Regions from separate parts of the Kitasatospora sp. NPDC056138 genome, predicted to be linked through region 3. Evidence: riboswitches for the same ligand, from Rfam matches in the RefSeq annotation. Region 3 holds a riboswitch; each other region holds the start of a gene.
What was found. Region 3 has a riboswitch for thiamine pyrophosphate ahead of ACFC1R_RS30150 (purine-cytosine permease family protein). Riboswitches for the same ligand answer to the same signal wherever they lie in the genome.
Positions count from the first base shown of each region.

Region 1 (4,372 bases), on a different contig from region 3:
AGGCGTACTCGCCGTCCGCCGCGAACCGCCGGGTGACGATGCCGGTGGCCTTCTCGAACATCCGCTCAGGCAGCCGCAGTCCGCTGCCGGAGGCGACCTGGTCCTGGAGTTCCCGCGAGGTCAGCACCTGCTCGGGCAGGAAGGAGCCCACGGCGGTGATGCCGACGCCCGGTGTCTGGAGGTTCATGTCCTCCATGCTTCTGCCCGGCGCCGCCCGGCGGCCTGAGTACGGGTACTCAGCCGTGACGGGCGATCAGCTCAACCATGACATCCGTCATGGCGCTTCCCGGACGGCAGGCACTGCCGGGCACCGGGCCCCGGACGGGATTCTTGAGGCACAGGGAAGCACGCGGCACGGACCGACACGGAGGCACGGATCATGGCACTCACCACCGGCAGCACGATGGAGCGCCCCGCCGAGACCACGGCGGAGCACGGCGAAGGCTCCCCGCTCCGGCCGCTGCTCATCGACGTCGCACTGCCGCTGCTGGCCTACTACGCGGCGCACTCTGTGTTCGGCCTGGGCCTGGTCGCCTCGCTGACCATCTCCAGCGTGGTGCCCGCCGTCCGCACCGGGGCCCAGCTGGTGCGCGAGCGCTCGCTCAACGCGTTCGCCGCCCTGGTGCTGGTGGTCAACCTGGTGGGCATCGGTCTCTCGCTGGTCACCGGGGACGCCCGGCTGATGATCGCCAAGGACGGTGCGATCAGCAGCGTGATCGGCCTCGCCGTGCTGGGCTCGGTCCTCGCCGGACGTCCGATGATGACCGCCGGGATGCGGCCCTTCATCGTCAAGGGCGACGCCGCCAAGTCGGCGGCCTGGGACCGGCTGGCGTCCGGCACGGCGGCCTCGGCGGGTGCCACGGTGTCCTTCCGGCGCCACGAGCGGGCCTTCTCGCTGGTCTGGGGCACCGTGCTGGTGGCCGAGTGCGTGGCCAAGGTGATCGGCGCGTACACCCTGCCGGTGGCCACCATGGCCTGGCTGGGCTCGGTCTTCATGGTCTGCGCGATCGTCCTCGGCATCGTGGTCGGGAACGCCTTCGCCGGCCGGCTGTACGGCCTGGTCGTCGCCGAGACCGAGCACGCCTGACCCCCGGCTCCGAGACTTCCCTGAACACCGCACCGGGCCCGGTCGCCGACGAAGGCGACCGGGCCCGGTGTGCTGTGCCGGTCAGCGGATCAGCCCTGCTGCTCCTGCACCGGAATCGCCTGGCTGACCGGCTTCGCGGCGGCGCCGGTGGCCGTCACGCCCGGAGCGGCCACCGCGGCACCGCCCTCGCCGCCGGCGTTCATCGCGGAGAGCAGCTGGCGGGCCAGGCCGAGGCCGGTGCCGCCCATGGTCAGCGCCTTGGCGAACATCTCGCCCATGCCGTCGGCACCGTTCAGCAGCACCATGTGGTCCACGTTGCCGAAGGCCTCGGCGCCCGCACGGACGATCTCGGGCCAGTTCTCGGCGAGCTGCTGGGCGACCACGGCCTCCTGGTTCTCGGCGAGCGCGGCCGCGCGGGCCTTGATCGCCTCGGCCTCGGCCAGACCCAGCGCCCGGGCCGCCTCGGCCTGGGCGAGACCCTTGGCCTCCGCGGCCGCGGCCTCCGCCTGACCGGTCGCCTTGGTCGCCTCGGCGGCGGCCAGACCCCGGGCCCGGGTGGCCTCGGCCTCGGCGCCGGCGGCGATCTTCACCCGGTTCGCCTCGGCGGCGGCCTTCAGCTCGGTCTCCTTGGCCAGTGCCTGGGCCGCCGAGATACGGGCGTCACGGTCGGCCTCGGCCTTGGTACGGGTCTCGTAGGCACGGGCGTCGGCCGGCTTGCGGACGTCCGCCTGGAGCTGCTGCTCCTTGCGGTGCGCCTCCAGCTCGGCCACCTTGGTCTCCTGGACCACGACCTCCTGCCGGGCGGCGGCCTGTGCCAGCGGGCCCGCCTGCAGCGCGCGGGCGGCGGCGGTGTCCATCTCGGCCTGGTAACCGGCCTGCTGGATACCGGAGTTGCGGGTCGCCTCGGCCTTGCGGGCGAAGGCCTCCTGCTCGGCCTCGGTGGCCGCCCGGTCGGCCGCGGCGGCCGCGATGCGGGCGTCCCGCTGGACGGCGGCGGCGTGCGGCGCGGCCAGGTTGGTGATGTAGCCGGTCGGGTCGAGGATCTCCTGGATCTGCAGCGAGTCGATGATCAGACCGAGCTTCTCCATCTCCGAGCCGGACGCGGCCCGGGTCTCCCCGGTCAGCCGCTCGCGGTCGCGGATCATGTCCTCCACGGTCAGCCCACCGACGATGGACCGGAGGTGACCGGCGAAGACGTTGTGCACCCGCTGGCCCATCAGCTTCTGCTGGTCCAGGAAGCGGCGGGCGGCGTTGGCGATCGAAACCGCGTCGTCGCCGACCTTGAAGATGACAACTCCCTTGACGTGCACGGGAATTCCCTGCGAGGTCACGCACTCGACATCCAGGTCGGCCTCGTTGAGGTCGAGCGACAGTCGGCGGACCACCTGCACGCCGGGCGTCACGAGCGTTCCCCGCCCGGTGACGATCCGGAATCCCATGCTCTCGCCGACCCCCTCGGCGCGGTGCCTGGATCCGGAGATGACCAGTGCTTCGTTCGGCTCGGCCACACGCCACATGAGCTTGAAGACGGTCACGATGACAACGAGAGCAACGACGGCTCCCACGGCGCCGATCAACATCGGCTTTCTCCCCCTTCAGGGCACCGGTTCCGTGGCTGCGCTCTGTTGTGCAGGAATGGCGCGGAACCGGTGGCAGCAGGAAATTCTGCGCCCCGCGAGATCCATTGGGAAGCTCGGGCGGTCCGTGTTCTGCATCGAACCCGTCAAGATTGCGTCAACGTGGCGACAATGCGGACGAGTCGGATGCCGCCTCCACCACGTCCGCGCGGAACCTGACGGAGTTCGCGTCAGGCTTCACGTCTCGCAGTGCTCCCGGGCCGACCGGGCGCAGGCTGACCGTCCATCGGCCGACCGGTCCCGGGCCGACCGGTCTCAGGCCAGCGCACGGACCACGTAGACCGTGCGCGGAGGCTGGTACTCCACCACGACCACCGGCGTGCCGACCGTCAGCGTCTCGTCCGCCACCGACGGGTACGCCAGGAACGCCTCCGTCCCCTGCCGCTCGGGCACGTGCAGCAGCACCTCGCCCACCAGTCCGGCACCGACCCTGCCGGTGACCCGGCCCGTGTAGCCCACCATGAGCCCCAGTCTGCCCGCCGCCCCGGACGACCGGAACCCATCTGGACCAGCTGCGATCCGCCCGCTACGGTGTTGGACGTCTGACGCAGGCAACACCGCCTGCCGACACGGGAGCTCGGAGCACCGGGCTGAGAGGGCGCTGACCGGTACCTGCGTACCGAACGCTGCGCCGACCGCAGGAACCTGGACCGGGTAATGCCGGCGTAGGGAGTAGAGGGTCCGACATGACCACTTTTGATGCACAGCAGCCTGCCCGCAGCACGTCCGAGGCCGTCACCAGCGCGGGCACCGGCTACCCGACCCCGGCATGGCGCAAGGCGTACCGCGAGGGCTCCCGGCCCGACCTGCGGGTCCCGTTCCGCGAGGTCCGGCTCACCAACGGCAGGTCCGTTCCGCTGTACGACACCTCCGGCCCGTACACCGACCCCGCGTACGAGCCCGACGTCCGCCGCGGCCTGCCCGCGCTGCGCGACCCGTGGATCCGCCAGCGCGGCGACGTCGAGGAGTACGACGGCCGCGAGGCGCGCCCGGAGGACGACGGGATCAAGCACACCTCGCCGCGCGGCGGCAACCTGCGCAACCTGGACGCGGTCTTCCCGGGCCGACCGCGCCGCCCGCTGCGCGGTCGCGACGGGGCCGCGGTGACCCAACTCGGCTACGCCAAGCGGGGCATCGTCACCCCGGAGATGGAGTTCATCGCGCTGCGCGAGGGCCTGGAGGCGGAGTTCGTCCGGGCCGAGGTCGCGGCCGGACGGGCCGTCATCCCGCTGAACGTGAACCACCCCGAGGTCGAGCCGGCCATCATCGGCACCAACTTCCTCGTCAAGATCAACGCCAACATCGGCAACAGCGCGGTGACCTCCTCCATCGAGGAGGAGGTGGAGAAGATGACCTGGGCGACCCGCTGGGGCGCCGACACGGTGATGGACCTCTCCACCGGCCGGAACATCCACACCACCCGCGAGTGGATCCTGCGCAACTCCCCCGTGCCGATCGGCACCGTGCCGCTCTACCAGGCGCTGGAGAAGGTCGACGGCAGGGCCGAGGACCTGAGCTGGGAGGTCTACCGCGACACCATCATCGAGCAGTGCGAGCAGGGCGTCGACTACATGACCGTCCACGCGGGCGTGCTGCTGCGCTACGTCCCGCTGACGGCCCGGCGCAAGACCGGCATCGTCTCGCGCGG
Region 1 is NZ_JBHJVK010000002.1:202,139-206,510, forward strand. Features, by position in the region: gene ACFC1R_RS02440 (3-oxoacyl-ACP synthase III family protein) at 1-187, opposite strand, end outside; gene ACFC1R_RS02445 (VC0807 family protein) at 380-1,087, shown strand; gene ACFC1R_RS02450 (SPFH domain-containing protein) at 1,177-2,667, opposite strand; gene ACFC1R_RS02455 (hypothetical protein) at 2,980-3,186, opposite strand; TPP riboswitch at 3,284-3,413, shown strand; gene thiC (phosphomethylpyrimidine synthase ThiC) at 3,411-4,372, shown strand, end outside.
Region 1: linked by a shared signal. The riboswitch ahead of thiC (phosphomethylpyrimidine synthase ThiC) and the one ahead of ACFC1R_RS30150 (purine-cytosine permease family protein) in region 3 are both predicted to bind thiamine pyrophosphate.

Region 2 (4,372 bases), on a different contig from region 3:
GGGTCGCCGGGGTGTCGTGCGCGGCGGCCGGGGCGGCCGCCACCCGGTCGGGCTCGCCCCCGGCCGTGCGGTCGCCCCTAGGCCAGCGCCGCCTTCAGCTGGACGGACGGGTCGGCCGCCTTCGCCGGGTCCAGCACGGCGCCACCGGCGATCAGCCGCCGCGCCTGGTTGACGTCGCGCGGCCGGTCCACCCCGAGCACCCCGACCAGCCGGTCCTCGCGCAGCCAGAGCACCGCCCAGGACGGGTCCTGCGCCGAGCCGCGCCAGAGCAGCCGGTCCGCCCCGGCGTGCCGCCCGGCGTACTGGACCATCCGCCCGAACTGCTCCGACCAGAAGTACGGCACCGGGTCGTACGGGCCCTCGGTCTCCCGGCCGAGGGCCGCGCCGAGCACCGATGCGGCCACCGCACGGCCGGACTGGAGCGCGTGGTCCCAGTGCTGGACGGCCAGCCGGGTGCCGGACCGGGCGGAGGGGTACGAGACGCAGTCGCCGGCCGCCCAGACGTGCTCGGCGCTGGTGCGCAGTTGCCCGTCGACCAGGACCGCGCCGGTCGCGTCCAACTGGACGGCGCTACCCGCGAGCCAACCGGTGGCCGGGCGGGCGCCGATGCCGACCACGACCTCGTCGGCGGGCAGCCGGGTGCCGTCGGTGAGCAGCACCGCGTCCGGTTCGACGGCCGCGACGCCGGTGCCGCAGCGCAGTTCGACCCCGGCGGCGGCGTACCAGTCGGCCATCAGTGCGCCGAGTTCGGCGGGCAGGGCACCGGCCACCGGAGCCGGTCCGGCCTCGACCACCGTCACCTCGCAGCCCAACTGCCGTGCCACCGTGGCGGTCTCGGCGCCGATCCAGCCGGCCCCGACCAGCACCAGCCTGGCTCCGGGCACCAGTTCGGCCCGCAGCGCGAGCGCGTCGTCCACGGTGCGCAGCACCCGGGCGCGGTCGGATCCCGGCAGTGCGACCGGTGCGGCGCCGGTGGCGATCACCAGGCCGCCGTACGGGAGTTCACCGGCGCCGGTGTGCAGGACGCCGGGGGTCACGGCGGTGGCGCGGCGGCCCGGCAGCAGTTCGATGCCCAGGTGCTGCCAGTCGATGTCGAGCTCGGTGGAGTCCCGCTTGCCCAGCAGGACGTCCTTCGAGAGCGGGGGTCGGTCGTACGGCGGGTGCGGTTCCTCGCCGACCAGGGTTATCGGCCCGCGCCAGCCACCCTGCCGCAGCGCGAGCGCCGCCTGCGCCCCCGCCAGCCCGGCGCCCACGACGACGATCGGATCCGTGATGCTCAGCTCTGCCACGCGATCACCCTACCGAGCCGGATACCGGCGTCCGGGTGATTGTCCACAATGCGTATGTGCCTTCGGCCCGGCCGGCCCCCGGCGTTATGGTGGGTGGAGCATCACGGGAGCCCGGTGCACCGGGCTGAGAGGCGGGCTGAGGCGGCCTGCGACCGTCCGAACCTGATCCGGGTCATGCCGGCGAAGGGAGAGACGAGACTGTGGCACGTTCCGGAACCGGCGTGCTGGTGATCGGCGGCGGCATCATCGGGCTGGGAGTGGCCTGGCGGTCCGCCCAGCGCGGTCTGGCCGTCACGGTGGTCGACCCGGCCCACGGCGGCGGCGCGGCCCAGGTCGCGGCGGGGATGCTGGCGCCCGTCACCGAGCTCCAGTACGGCGAGGAGCCGCTGCTGCGGCTCGGCATGGCGTCCAACGAGCGGTACGCGGCCTTCGCCGCCGAGCTCTCCGCCCTCACCGGCCTGGACACCGGGTACCGGCAGACCGGCACCCTGGCGGTCGCCCTGGACTCCGACGACCGCGCGGAACTGCGTGAACTGCACGCCTTCCACCAGCGGCTCGGCCTCGACTCGCACTGGCTGACCGGCCGCGAGTGCCGGAAGCTGGAGCCCATGCTCGCCCCGGGAGTGCGCGGCGGGCTGCACGTCACGGACGACCACCAGGTGGACGGGCGCCGGCTGTCCGCTGCTCTGGTGCGCGCCTGCGAACTCGCCGGGGCGCGGCTGCACCGTGCCGAGGCCACCGAGCTGCTGGTCGAGGACGGGCGGGCGACCGGGGTCCGTCTGTCCACCGGCGAGACCCGGTACGCCGAGCAGATCGTGCTGGCCGCGGGTTCGCGCAGCCATCTGCTGCCCGGCCTGCCCGAGGGCGTGCTGCCCCCCGTCCGGCCGGTCAAGGGCCAGGTACTGCGGCTGCACATGCCCGACGCGCTCCTCGCGGTCCAGGGCGGCACGCCGTTCCTCTCCCGCAACGTCCGCGCGGTGGTGCGCGGTCAGCACATCTACCTGGTCCCGCGCGCCGACGGCGAGCTGGTGATCGGCGCGACCACCGAGGAGCAGGGCTACGACACCACGGTCACGGCCGGAGGGGTCTACGAACTGCTGCGGGACGCGCACGAGTTGGTCCCGGGACTGACCGAACTGCCGCTGGTGGAGACCAACGCGGGGCTACGGCCCGGCTCACCGGACAACGCCCCGCTGCTCGGCCCGAGCGCCCTCCCCGGACTGGTCGCGGCCACCGGCCACTACCGCAACGGCGTACTGCTCACCCCGGTGACGGCCGACCTGCTCGCCGACTACCTGGCCACCGGGGTCACCCCCGAACTCGCCGCCCCCTTCTCCCCCAGCCGCTTCGGCACAAAGGTCCCCGCATGAACGAGATCCCACTCACCGTCAACGGCGAGCCGCGCCGGATTCCGCCCGCGACCACGCTCGCCGAGGTGGTCGCCACGCTGAGCAAGGCCCCGCAGGGAGTGGCCGCCGCACTGAACGAGGCCGTCGTCCCGCGCAGCGCGTGGGCCGACACCGTCCTGGACGCGGGCGACCGCATCGAGATCCTCACCGCCGTCCAGGGAGGATGAGCCGCGCCATGGCTGACGATCTGCTGACCATCGCCGGCACCACCTTCAACTCCCGCCTGATCATGGGCACCGGCGGTGCGCCGAGTCTGGAGATCCTGGAGCAGGCGCTGCGCGTCTCGGGCACCGAACTGACCACCGTCGCGATGCGCAGGGTCAACCCGGGCACCCAGGGCTCGGTACTGGACGTCCTGACCCGCAACGGCATCCGCATCCTCCCCAACACCGCCGGCTGCTTCACCGCCGGAGAGGCCGTGCTGACCGCGCGGCTGGCCCGCGAGGCGCTCGGCACCGACTGGGTCAAGCTCGAAGTCATCGCGGACGAACGCACCCTGCTGCCCGACCCGATCGAACTCCTCGACGCCGCCGAGACCTTGGTCGACGACGGCTTCACCGTGCTCCCGTACACCAACGATGACCCGGTGCTGGCGCGGAAGCTGGAGGACGTCGGCTGCGCGGCGATCATGCCGCTGGGCTCACCGATCGGCTCGGGCCTGGGCATCCGCAACCCGCACAACTTCCAGCTGATCGTCGAGAGCGCGAACGTCCCGGTGATCCTGGACGCGGGCGCCGGCACCGCCTCCGACGTGGCGCTGGCGATGGAACTCGGCTGCGCCGCGGTCATGTTGGCCTCCGCGGTCACCCGCGCCCAGGAGCCGGTGCTGATGGCCGAGGCGATGCGGCACGCGGCCGAGGCGGGCCGCCTCGCCCACCGGGCAGGCCGCATCCCGCGCCGCTTCCACGCCGAGGCCTCCTCCGCGATGGCCGGCCGTGCCGACCTCGACCACCGCGAGCGGCCCGCGTTCTAGGGCGCGGGCTTCGGGAGCGCGGGAAACCACGCGGCACGGCGGGGTCCGGGGGGTGCGACGCGCCCCCCGGGCCCGGCCGGGCAGCGGTGTCCTTCGGCCCGGGCGGCGCCCCGCGCCCCGGAGAACCGCTGCCCGCGGGTTCGCTCCGAAGGGCCCTGTCTGCGACCCCATACACTCCTCTGGTGGACATGACGCTCGACGACCCCCTGATCGGTACCCTCCTCGACGGCCGGTACCGGGTCGATCAGCGCATCGCCACGGGTGGTATGTCCACGGTCTACCGGGGCACCGACACCCGGCTCGACCGGGTGGTCGCGCTCAAGGTGATGCACCCGTCACTGGTGGACGACCCCGACTTCACGGCCCGGTTCATCCGCGAGGCCAAGGCCGTCGCCCGGCTCACCCACGCCAACGTGGTCAACGTCTTCGACCAGGGCGCGGACGGCCGCACGGTCTTCCTGGCGATGGAGTACGTCCCCGGGTGCACCCTGCGCGACCTGCTGCGCGAGCGCGGCGCGCTGAGCGCCCGGGCGGCCCTGGACATCCTGGAGCCGGTGCTGGCCGCCCTCGGCGCCGCGCACCGGGCCGGTCTGGTGCACCGGGACGTGAAGCCGGAGAACGTCCTGATCACCGAGGACGGCCTGGTCAAGGTGGCCGACTTCGGCCTGGTCCGGGTGCTCTCCGGCGGGGACGGCGCGGTC
Region 2 is NZ_JBHJVK010000005.1:205,206-209,577, reverse strand. Features, by position in the region: gene ACFC1R_RS05935 (NAD(P)/FAD-dependent oxidoreductase) at 78-1,289, opposite strand; TPP riboswitch at 1,383-1,495, shown strand; gene thiO (glycine oxidase ThiO) at 1,490-2,659, shown strand; gene thiS (sulfur carrier protein ThiS) at 2,656-2,865, shown strand; gene ACFC1R_RS05920 (thiazole synthase) at 2,874-3,671, shown strand; gene pknB (Stk1 family PASTA domain-containing Ser/Thr kinase) at 3,860-4,372, shown strand, end outside.
Region 2: linked by a shared signal. The riboswitch ahead of thiO (glycine oxidase ThiO) and the one ahead of ACFC1R_RS30150 (purine-cytosine permease family protein) in region 3 are both predicted to bind thiamine pyrophosphate.

Region 3 (4,372 bases):
CTGGAGGTCCGTCCACAGACCGGTCCACCAGTCGGCGATCGGCGTCGGTGCCAGGAACTGGTAGGTGGCGAAGCCGAGCAGCCACGGCGCCAGCATCAGCCAGCGGGTCGGGGCGTCCTGGTCGAGGTTCCAGCCGTGGCGTCCCGCGCCGAGGAAGTAGTCCACCGCGAGCACCGCCAGCAGCGGCACGAACACCGAGCCGATCAGGCCGAGGAAGTTGTAGTACGAGGCGGTGAACTCCTGGATCTGCAGCGCCAGCACGGTGACCAGCACCCCGATCCCGCCGGTCAGCACGCGGCGGTCCACCCGGGGGAACAGGTTGTGGACCGACATCGCGGTCGAGTACACGTTGGCGAACGACTGGTCGGTCTCCCGCAGCACCAGCACCAGCAGGAAGACCCAGCCGGCCGCGACCCCGGTGAACGAGGAGAAGATCTTCGAGACGTCGCCGCCGGACTGCAGCAGCGCGATCAGGCCCAGCACGTAGCACCAGACCTGGGCCACCGTGTAGCCGGAGAAGGTGCCCCAGAACGCGCCGCCCTGGGTGCGCGAGTGCCGGGTGTAGTCCGCGGCCAGCGGGACGAAGGAGATCGAGACGGCCACGATCGCGTCGGTCGCGTGCAGGAAGCCGTTCCAGTTGCCCGCGCCCGGGTCGGGGAAGCCCAGACGGCCCAGCTGGACGGTGAAGTACACCATCGCCAGGCCCACCGCCGCGGCGACGTACCTGCGCAGCACCGCGATCGAACCCAGCGGCCAGATGGTCAGCACCGTGGTCACCGCACCCGCCAGCACCACGAACAGCCAGCGCCAGCCGTCCGTGCCGACCACCGCCTGCGCGCCCATGGCGATCACCATGAGCTCGTAGACGCCCCAGCCGATGCACTGGGCGATGTTCAGCACCGTCGGCAGGTAGGAGAGCTTCGTGCCGAACAGGCCGCGCAGCGAGGCCATCGCGGGGGCACCCGTCCGGGCGCCGATCAGCGCGGCCACGCCGAGCATCGCGGTACCGATCACCGTGCCCGCCACGATCGCCGTCACGGCCGCCGTGAAGGACAGCTCGGACCCGGCCGCGCCGAGCACGGTGGCCGCACCGCTGAAGCCCATCAGGCTGACCCCGAGGTTGGCCCAGAGCGCGAACTGGTCGCGGAAGCCGAGCGTGCGCGGCGGTGCGGTGTCGAGCGTCAGCGGTGCTTCGGAGCGCTCGGAGGCTCTCGCGGACGCGTCGGAGGATGGTGCAGAGACAGCCGACATGGCCGATGCTCCCTACGCCGGCATTACCCGGACAGGTTCGAGCGGTCTGCGCCCCCTCGTGCCCGCCGCCATGATGAATGGCGTACGGTCCGATCGGCGCACTCTCAGCCTGGACGGTCCAAGCTCCCGCGTGTCAGTTTGGAGCGGCCAGGGTAACCGCCGGGCGCCGGAACCCCCAAGGCCCGGGGGCGGCTGTCCGGATCACGGACGGACGGTGCACCCTGTCGGTGGCGTATCTGTCGGGGGCATGTCGGGATTGGTTAAGGATTCTCACGAGTTCTTCAGAACGCTCCTTACGGCATCTGAATCCCGGATGCGAAAAACTATGGGCCAAGGTCCTGTCAGCTATGGAGGTCGTCCGTGAGCACCGAGCACGCGAGTGGGTCCACCGGGCCGGAGGAGGCGCGCACCTCCGACGGTCAGGGGGTGGTGGGTCCGGCTCATGACACCGGGACGGCCGACGCGCCGCCGGTCGTCGAGTCCGCGCCGACGCTCTCCTTCACCAAGCTGAGCGCCTCGGAGGACGCCGAGTCTTCCGAGTCCGCCCCTTCTGCGTCCTCCTCCGCGCCGGCCGGGTCCGCTCCCGCCGCGCCGGCCCCCGGCTACCTGGACGCCCCGCCGCCCGCGGCCCCGGCCGCGCCGGGCTACCTGGACGCGCCGCCGCCGGTGGTCCAGGCCGCGCCGCCCGCCGAGAACCCGTACGCGGCGCCGGGCGCCCCGGCCGAGCAGACCACCGCGTTCGCCGCCGAGGGGCAGCCGCACCACCCGTTCGGCGCAGGCCAGCCGCTCGGCGGCTGGGGTGCGCCCCCGGCCGGTCCGGGCGAGCCCGGTGTCCCCGGCTACCCGGACGACTTCGGCGCTCCGAAGCCGCCGACCCGCAAGCGCGGCGGCCTGGTCGCCCTGATCGCGGCGGTCGCCCTGGTGGCGGGTCTCGCGGGCGGTGCGGTCGGCGCCGCGGTCAACGGCAACGTCGGCAGCACGGCCAACTCCGGCGCCAGCCACACCAGCACCACCATCCAGGCCGGGGACAGGACCGTCGACCGGTCGCCCGAGTCGGTCGCCGGGATCGCCGCCAAGGCGCTGCCCAGCGTGGTCACCATCAAGGCCCAGGGCTCGCAGGAGTCCGGCACCGGTACGGGCTTCGTCTTCGACACCGAGGGCCACATCCTCACCAACAACCACGTGGTCGCCCCGGCGGCCAACGGCGGCAAGCTGACCGTCAAGTTCTCGGACGGCTCCGCCTACACCGCCTCGGTGGTCGGCCGGGCCCAGGGCTACGACGTGGCGGTGATCCGGCTCGACGACCCGCCGAAGGACAAGCTGGTCCCGCTCCCGCTCGGCGACTCCGACAAGGTCGCGGTCGGCGACGCCACCATCGCCATCGGCGCGCCGTACGGCCTCGAAGGCACCGTCACCACCGGCATCGTCAGCGCCAAGGACCGTCCGGTGGCCTCCGGCGACGAGACCGGCGCGCAGTCGTCCTACATGAACGCGCTGCAGACCGACGCCTCGATCAACCCGGGCAACTCCGGCGGGCCGCTGCTCAACAGCGCCGGCGCGGTGATCGGCATCAACTCGGCGATCCAGTCCAACACCGGCGGCTCCAACGGCCGGGCGGGCAGCATCGGCCTGGGCTTCGCCATCCCGGTCAACCAGGCCGCCCGGGTGGCCCAGGACCTGATCAAGACCGGTACGCCGGTCTACGCGATCCTCGGGATCCTGCGCAACGACGACTACAAGGGCGACGGCGCCCAGATCCAGACCGGCCCGGTCCAGGGCACCCCGGCCGTCACCCCGGGCGGCCCCGCCGACCAGGCCGGCCTCAAGGCGGGCGACGTCATCACCAAGCTGGGCGACCACCCGATCGACAGCGCCCCGACCCTGGTCAGCGAGATCTGGACGTACAAGCCCGGCGACAAGGTCTCCGTCGAGTACACCCGTGACGGCAAGACCGCCAAGACCACCGTGACCCTCGGCGAGCGCAAGGGCGACACCCCCTGACGCCCTGCCGGTGAACCACCCCACTCCGGAAACGACCCGCTGAGGAAACGGCCCGTCCCGGAAAAGGGTGTGCACCGAATCCCTCCGGACCCGTTAGGCTGACCTCCGCCAGGAGGGTTGCCCGAGCGGCCTAAGGGAACAGTCTTGAAAACTGTCGTGGCGTGACCCGTCACCGTGGGTTCAAATCCCACACCCTCCGCACGTGGGCGTAGTCCCAGATCAGGGCGGGTACCGGCTGATTGCCGGTACCCGCCCTGTCGCTTGTCGTCCCTCGGTGCCCCACCCGTGTGCCGGTCCCGACCGGCGTGTGGGCCGGTTGCGGGCCAGCGTGGGCCACTACTTCGACGGGCTGTCGTCCTGCTCCCGGGACTCCCTCGGTGCCCTCTCGATCTGCTCGCCGGCCTGGTCCCGCTTGCCGTCGAGCACCTTCCGGGCCCGCCCTGTCCGCCCAGGTCGTAGCCATCGCCGCGGCCATGCTCACCGCAGTGCCGTCGGGGCTGCTGGTGGCCGGGGTTCAGCGCGTAGGTGACCAGTGGTCGCTGATGGAGCAGCGGGGGTACGGCGACCGGGTCGTCCAGCGGCGGCCGCAGGGGGCTATCGCCGCAGTACCGATTGCGGCGCCCACGCGAGTCTTCCAGGAGTGGGCACCTTGCGAAGGGTGGATGTTTCACCGGCATGCGATGCGTGTCGCATTTCCACCTGGCTGGACTCCAGGTGTCACACCTCGGACATGTCCGAAATGACAGCTATAGGGGCTGTCGTTACGTTCGTCGCAGGTCGGTCGCCCGGCCGACGTCCGTGTGACAGAAAGAACTGACATGCGCATGCGCACATTAGTCGTGGTCGCTGCCGGAAACGCGGCGGTCCTTGCAGCCACCAGCATCACCTACGCCTCGACCGCCGGATCCACCCCGGCGTCCCCGCCTGTTCAGCGGGCGGCCCAGCCTGTCCAGCCGGCCACCCTTGCCGTGGCTACCTCGGGCGGCGGCAGCGCAAGCGGAGAGAAGGCGCAGGGCCGCGACCGCGAGGGCGGCGGCAGCGCAAGCGGGGAGAGGGACGAGGGCCGCGACCGCGAGGGCGGCGGACGCGCAAGCGGGGAGAGGGACGAGGGCCGCGACCG
Region 3 is NZ_JBHJVK010000064.1:25,583-29,954, reverse strand. Features, by position in the region: gene ACFC1R_RS30150 (purine-cytosine permease family protein) at 1-1,251, opposite strand, end outside; TPP riboswitch at 1,244-1,391, opposite strand; gene ACFC1R_RS30145 (S1C family serine protease) at 1,612-3,252, shown strand; tRNA gene ACFC1R_RS30140 (tRNA-Ser) at 3,364-3,451, shown strand; gene ACFC1R_RS30135 (hypothetical protein) at 4,071-4,372, shown strand, end outside.